2 regions of the Paenibacillus sp. P46E genome follow, and region 2 is predicted to be linked to the other one. Evidence: riboswitches for the same ligand, from Rfam matches in the RefSeq annotation. Region 2 holds a riboswitch; the other holds the start of a gene.

Region 1 (3,857 bases), on a different contig from region 2:
CCCAATCGTCACCTGTACCCCGGCAGCGCTTGAGGTTACCGGACTGGAAGTGGCTGTGGTATTATTCCATACCCATGTTTTTTGGGTGACCGTGACGTTAAAAGCTTCACCCTCTCTAGGCTGCACCTTGGAAAGGGCTACTTGATCTACAAGCTGTGTATCGCTGCCGGCATAATAAACCAGCAGCTTGTCCGACTCCTTCAGCTTGAAGTCTTTCATGCCTACATCGACGCTTGCCCATTCACCGCCGCGCGAAACAGCATACATCCAGCCATCATACCCGCCGTAGATCCCGGCAGAGATGCTGCCGATACCCGTAACATAGTTACCGGAAGGGTTCGTAACCGGCAGGCCATTTGCCGCAGCTACTTTGTCCAGCGCCTCGAGTACATTCCCTGCATATGCGCTGCCCTGGCCCAGTGTCTTCTCAGGGCCTTCGATCGTGAGCGGCACATAGACTAACGGATTCTGCGGTGCCTGCTTGGAAAAGTCATACAGTTTGCCGTTCGTTCCACCGCTGAACAAGCTGTAAGCCACCAGCGCCTGGAGTCCCTGCTCCGTGGCCAGCACATTGGCACTGCCGCCTTGATTATGGGCAAAGGCACCACTCTCCAACCGGAAGCTCAGAAGTCTGCTGATCAGATCTGCTTCGTTCTTGGTGAACTCGTCACTGGTGGGGTCTACGCCATAAGAAGACAGGGCAATGATGGCCTGGGCCACACTTTCACTGCTGTCCCCATAACCGCCGCTGGCATCCTGTTTGGCAGCCAGCCAGGCTACGGCTTTTTGTCCGGCTGTCGCAACAGCCGGGTCATTCTTATGAGCAGAGAGTGCGGTCAGGACGATGGCCGTCATATCCGGATCGCTCGCTCCCGGGAACAGAGCGAAGCCGCCGTCACTGTTTTGCTTAGATAGAATTTCGCTTAATAATGATGTCTGATTCCATTTGGCATCCCCTGGAAGTGTATAGCTTCCGGAATCCAGTGCCAGCAATGCATATACCGGAGCATTCAGCGACTGGCCGCTAATTTTGTCACTGTTGTAGATGCGCTCCAGCAGATTGTACCCTGCCCCCGAACCGCTTCCGGCAAAGTTCGCCGGATCCCCGCCGGTCGCCCGCACAGCAAGTACAATCCGCGCATAATCCGTAACATTCGGGAAGGTGCCTCCCGCAGCCTGCACCTTCTGTGCAAGCGACTGGGCATAGCTCTCCGGCACCCGGTAGCCCGCCTGGGCCAGGCCGATTGCCTGCCACTCCGAAGTCACACCGCCGCTAATAACATATTCAGCAGCTGTATACGTTGCCTGCGAGACCGTCACCTGTCCCCCGGAATCCGCTGAAGTTAGTGCCGCTACTGCTTCTCCGTCCGCAGCATGGTCAGCCGCATACACAGCGTCTGCAACACTATTCGTTACCTTGTTAACGGAGGCTCCTGCCGCAGCAAAAGCCTGTCCCGCCGGAACCACAGCGGTACCTGTAATCGAAATAACCAGTAATAAGACCAGACCAAGTACAAAGGACTTGGCAGAATACAATGTCTTCATCGTCAACCTCTTTCCTTTTTAATGAAATGTGGATTGTAGTGCACTGCAGGGGTAACCTTAACAACATAAAGACCACCCTTGTTCAGGGCGGCCCGGAAGAATACAAAGTGAAGGCTACGGCGCTCCTAAGCTCCGGACTCCATCCATCTGCATATGTTCCGCATTCTTACCCCACGAAGAATAGAAACGTTCACGAAAAAGGCAGGTCTCCTGGCTTATGCCTCATTGCTGCTCTTGGCCTTCCCATCCTTCTACCGGACAGTGGCCGCTCTAAGAGCCGCTCCGCATTTACAGTGGCGGGACCGCGCCGGATTTGCACCGTGCTTCCCTTTTAAGCCGATTCTGATTCTGTGAAGCAGAACCGGCACCTTCTCCATAACCTATTAAATTTTAATATCCATAATCATATCCAGTATTCCCTTGTATGTCTATAGACAAGCTGTTTCATAGTGGCTTGGGAGGTTCGCAAACTTGCAACAATCCTTCTGCCGGGTGTCAGAGCCAGTCTCCCCTGCCCACAGTAACAATGAAAAAACACAGCACATCGCCAAAGTCCCCCGCTTGTAAAAAGCTAAGTGGGCAGCTTATCGGCAGCAGGTAAGCGGCAGGTAAGCGGCTTGCAGGATCGTTGCCCTCCATGAATAACTAGAGGGGGCAATGCCTGCCTGTTCAGCAACAAGCCAAATCAACGGCACTTTCAAATAAAACGGTCAATGCAACTGTAACAGCGGCATTTCTGCCGTTATTTCCGAGCATATTTATACTTCAGGACGAATATACTCAGGCTTCCCCGAAGAAAGCTACTCTCCTTAGTTTGTGGGAAAAAGTATCACTAATAGAGCTCACTTGGTTCATGAAGTAACCTATGTGGGAAAAAGTATCATTAATCCGGCTGAAATCGGCGTTATAGGGTGAATGAGTCTGAATCAGGTGTACAAACTCCAACTAAAGTCATTTGCAGAGAGAATTCCAGCTAATTAGTTTACCTTTTTCCACTTCACCAAGTTCACTATGCGCTTCTTATGCCGCTCAAGAATTGAACTTCCCCGGTTCAACTCATATACACCATAAATCAGCAAAAATCCCGAACTGCACGCGCCCCATATTCTCGGCAAATCGTGCTGTTCAGGATAATGTGTTGAAAACATATTCTACTGCCACGCATCATTCGCTGTCCGTATCACCAGTTGCCTTAGGCGAAGGTTCAGCGCTTGAAGAAGTGTCCACCCCGGCGCTCGGGGTGCTGTCTGCTGCCTTGCCCGAAGCCGGCTGCAGGATCAGCTTGTACTCCCCGGCGATAATCATGTCGCCTGCGGCCAGCTTCGCACCGGCCTCCAGCTGCACCGTCACCTCGAACGCGGATGCCTCCGGCACCGCTCCCGAGGCTCCGGGAGCTCCCGGCGCGGTGCCTCCCGCCGCCGGAGAAGGCGTGGCCGCGCCGGCGTTCCCGCCCGCGGCCCCCTTCACACCAGCGCTCACAGTCGCGCCGGTCTTCTGTCCGGCACCCGTGTCGGTGCCGTCAGTCGCTGCAGGCGCGCTTGCCTCCGCGCTGCCTTCTGCTCCAGCGGCTGCATCTGCGCCGCTGTCAGACCCGGCCGGCGCACTCGCATCGGCGCCCGGCTTCGGCGACACGACCAGGCAGCTGCCTGTCGTCGCCGTGATCTTGTAGTCCTCCGTCACATCGCCGGAGGACACCACGCTGATCTCCGCCGGTTTGAAGGCGGAGCAGTCGGCGGCAGCAGCAAAGGTGAACACCAGGCTGCCGCCTGTTGTTCCGCCGCCCAGCCGGACGGTGGCGGGAACTGGAGCAGCAGCCCCGCCTGTGGCGCTGGGCTGCGCACTGCCCTCCGGCAGGGCCGTGTCCGCAGGGTCCGGCCGGAGCACGCTGAACGCGATCATTACGGCGATCAGCACAATACCCAGCACGCTGCCGGAGATCAGGAGTCGAAATCGGCTGCGGCTGACCCACCGCGCCAGCGGCGAAGCCAGCTGGGAGCGCGCTTCGTTGTATACATTTTGCAGCGCCGGGCCCGCAGCGGCGGCATAGCTTTTGCGGAAATCGCGGCTCTTGAACGCCTCGCGGTCGCTGCTCAGGAAATACTTCAGAATAGCCCGGCGGTAACCGGGCCACAGCTTTTTATTTGAAATAGAAAATAGCGGATTGCCCTGCGACCAGGCCAGGAAACGGTAGACCCTCTCTTTGTCGTCGCCCGCCTTACGCTTTATTAGTTCCATCAGCGTCTCATAATCCAGCGGTCCATCCTGTCGCTCGCTGCTGTGATAGAAGGCCAGCGGTACACGTTCGAACGGTT
Region 2 (3,857 bases):
ATTTCCGCTTCTTTTGTACAGATTGCTGCCAGCGAAGAGCTTTTTGTCTGTAGGCATCTTTCGCGTTAAAGTCTTTGACGTTCCAAAAGCTGGAAGGTTGCAGGAATTCGGTAAATTTTCCATTTAATTAGCCGTTATCTTTGTTTGCGAGCGTTTACATTATTTGCTGCAATGAAGTTGTCTTTATAAGGAAGGTAACACCAAAAACCCTATATTCACAAGGAATAAGGGTTAGGTTCTGCTCGGACAAGCTCCACCTTGCCGATCAGTCTATTATTCATTTCGAACGCCGCCATTTCACGACAAAGGGAGGTGAGACCCTCATGGCAAAAGACGTAAAGTGCGCAGTCAACTCCTGTACGTACTGGGCTGAAGAAGACAAATGTAACGCCGAATCCATCTTCGTTGCCTACCACAGCTCGAAGCAGCCTTCACAAGCTGAAGAAACAGACTGTAAAACCTTTGAAAGCAAATAAGTTAAGGTTAGAAGGGACCCTCCACGGTTCCTTCTTTTCTTTTTTCTATTCTAGCAAGATTGAGAATGATTATCAAGCGTTTTTCTTCCGCACATTACCTGCAGCCAGAACCATGTTGCGAAGTGCCGCCTCCGTCTCCTCCCAGCCGCGTGTCTTCAGCCCGCAGTCTGGATTAATCCAGAATTGTCCGGCATCCAGTACACGCAGTGCGCGCTCAATATTCTGCGTCATCTCCTCTACTTCCGGAACACGGGGACTATGGATATCATAGACGCCCAGTCCAATGCCTTTATCATAATCATGATCTTCAAAAGCAGTAATCAGCTCCCCATGGCTGCGGGAAGTCTCAATGGAGATCACATCCGCATCCATAGCCGAGATCGCCCCGATCATGTCATTAAATTCGCTGTAGCACATATGTGTATGAACCTGCGTGGTGTCCTTCACATGGTTCGTGGCTACCCGGAAGGACCGTACAGCCCAATTCAAATAATACTCATGATCTTCCGCCTTCAGCGGCAGTCCTTCGCGGATAGCCGGCTCATCCACCTGAATCATCTCAATTCCGGCATCCTCCAGCGCCTGAACCTCGTAACGGAGAGCAAGGGCAATCTGCTTCGCAACCTCTTCGCGGCTGAGGTCATCACGTACAAAGGACCAGTTCAGGATAGTTACCGGTCCGGTCAGCATCCCTTTTACCGGCAGCTTCGTCAGAGACTGGGCATAGACACTTTCTTTGACGGTCATCGGCTGGATAAAAGCGACATCCGCGTAAATCACCGGTGGCTTCACGCAGCGCGAGCCATAGGATTGCACCCAGCCATTCTGGGTGAACAGATAGCCACCCAGTTTCTCCCCGAAGAACTCCACCATATCCGTCCGCTCAAATTCACCATGTACCAGCACATCCAGACCAAGCTCCTCCTGAAGTGTAATTGCCTCGGCGATTTGGCGGCGGACGAACGTATCATAGCGCTCCTCATTCCACACCCCTTTGCGCCATTTGAGTCGCGCCTGGCGGACCTCAGCCGTCTGCGGAAAGCTGCCGATAGTTGTTGTCGGCAGTAGGGGCAAACGCCATTTCTCCTGCTGCAGCTGCACTCGCTCTGCGAACGGCAGGCTCCGGCTGTCCTGAAGTTCGTCCAGACGGCGGACCTGCTCGGCCACATCCCGGCGGCCGCGTTCAGGAAGTGCACGGAAGACGGCCAGCGCTTCCCGGCTCTCTGCAAGCCCCGCCTCGGCCGTTCCGTTGTCACCGCCTGCGGCTGCGGCGAGCAGCCGAAGCTCTGCCAGCTTTTCGTCGGCGAAGGCCAGCGCCTGCTTCACTGCAGGCTTCAGCTTCCCTTCGCTCTGCACCGTTACCGGCACATGGAGCAGGCTGGAGGATGGCTGAAGAATCAGCCGGTCCAGCGGCACATGAAGAGCCAGCTTCTCAATCAATCCAAGCTTGGTATCAGGGTCTGCACGCCAGATACTGCGTCCGTCGATAATGCCAGCGCCCAGCCATTTATCTTCCGGCCAGCCAAGTCGTCCGATCGCCTCCAGATTCGTGCCGCCATCATGGACGAAGTCAAGGCCAATGGCCTGTACCGGCAATTCAAGCAATGCTTCCAAGGGTTCAGCCGCTTCAAAATAAGTCTGCAGAATCAGACTCAAGCCGGGGACTGCAGCGGAAATCTCGCTATAAATGGTCTTCAGCAAGGCAATATCTTCCGCGTTCAATCCAATAACGATGGCTGGTTCGTCGATCTGCACCCAGGCTACACCTTCCTGCTGAAGCTCCTGCAGCAGCTGAATATAAGCCGGCAGGAAACGGTCGGCAACCTCCCCGATGTCCGCAGCCGGAAATCCCTTGGACAGCTTGAGAAAGGTATAAAGTCCCACGATAACCGGCTTGCCTTCAATGCCAGCCTGCGCTTTGGCGAAGCGATAGGCGGCCAGCGGTTTATTCTCAGTCAGCCGGGGTGTAAGGCTGCCGATCTCCGGCACGATATAATGGTAATTCGTATTGAACCATTTGGTCATCTCGCAGGCCGGGGCGGCCGCATTGCCGCGGGCCATGGCGAAATATAGATCAAGCGGGACAGCCCCGCCGTCATAATCATACCGTGGCGGCACAATGCCGAACATAACGGCTGTGTCCAGCACATGATCGTAGAAGGTGAAATCATTCACCGGGATCAGGTCAATACCGGCCTGTTGCTGCGACCGCAGGTGCTGAAGCTGAATGTCCGCCATTTCAGCACGGAACTCCTGCTCGCCAATTTTACCGGCCCAGTACGCTTCCAGCGTTTTTTTCCATTCACGGTTTTTGCCGATTCTCGGGTATCCCAGATTGCTGGTGATCAATTTAGTTGTCATTGAAATCTGCTCCTCATCTGTTCGCTATTTGTTGTATATCCTTATAAAAAGACGCCTCTCCCGAAAAATAAGCCACAGGGAAAGACGCCCATTGATCTTCTAAATGGAATAACGTCCGAACACCTCCCTATCTTCCGTAGGTACTGCAGTGCTTCAGAGTCAGGCAGGTCTCCTGGCTAGCGGAGTCATCGTTCTTCAGCAAGTCTTCCCGGCTGGATCTACCTGTCTGCCAGTGACACATTAAGCTGGAACTCTTCCGTTACAGTGGCGGGACCGCGTCGGTTTCGAGCCGAACTTCCCTATTAAGCTGGACAAAAGCTACATTCACTCCGTCCGGCACCTGTCTCCTATATTCGCTTTTCAAAACTTCATCCTTTAATCTGATGCCATCATACTGTACCTTTTTTGCCATCCGCAACAGATTCCGGCGATTTCAGCTATACACATTCGCTATAGCAAAACAGCTTTTTGCCCGATTTGGCATCTGAATCTTGATCAGTGCTCATGACAAAAAGGCGATACCCTCCAAGGAAGGCACCGCCCGCATTATTCTTTTCTATTCTAGAACCATACCAGATAGACCACTGCAGCAAGAACAATCCGGTAGATTGCAAACGGCAGCAGCTTAATGCGGTTGATCAGCTTCAGGAAGAAACGCATGGACAGCAGTGCGAACAGAAATGCGCTGATGAACCCGGCGATAAAGAACGGCAGTGCATCGAGAGTGAAATACTGCCAGTTCTTCAGCAGTGAAATCAGGCTGGCTCCAGCCATAATCGGCACCGCCATAATGAAGGTGAAGTCGGCCGCGGCACGGTGGCTCATTCCGAGCAGTACACCACCGGAGATCGTTGATCCCGAACGGGAGAACCCCGGCCATAGCGAGAAACACTGGATCAGACCGACCGATAGCGCCTGCCTATATGTAATTTGGTCGACACTCTCCGTTTTGATCTTTTTGGGGGCGAAAAGGTCTGCGCAGATCATTAGAATCGCTCCGACGACCAGACCAATCAGCAC

What was found. Region 2 has a riboswitch for cobalamin ahead of metE (5-methyltetrahydropteroyltriglutamate--homocysteine S-methyltransferase). Riboswitches for the same ligand answer to the same signal wherever they lie in the genome.
Region 1: it holds a riboswitch for cobalamin, as region 2 does, so the genes downstream of both, A3849_RS07900 (S-layer homology domain-containing protein) here and metE (5-methyltetrahydropteroyltriglutamate--homocysteine S-methyltransferase) in region 2, are expected to answer to the same signal.

Annotation. Positions count from the first base shown of each region.
Region 1 is NZ_LVYZ01000030.1:18,673-22,529, forward strand. It holds gene A3849_RS07900 (S-layer homology domain-containing protein) at 1-1,545, opposite strand, end outside; cobalamin riboswitch at 1,729-1,932, opposite strand; gene A3849_RS07905 (GAP1-N2 domain-containing protein) at 2,710-3,857, opposite strand, start outside.
Region 2 is NZ_LVYZ01000028.1:98,766-102,622, reverse strand. It holds gene A3849_RS06980 (DUF1540 domain-containing protein) at 324-476, shown strand; gene metE (5-methyltetrahydropteroyltriglutamate--homocysteine S-methyltransferase) at 549-2,837, opposite strand; cobalamin riboswitch at 2,983-3,196, opposite strand; gene A3849_RS06970 (undecaprenyl-diphosphate phosphatase) at 3,399-3,857, opposite strand, start outside.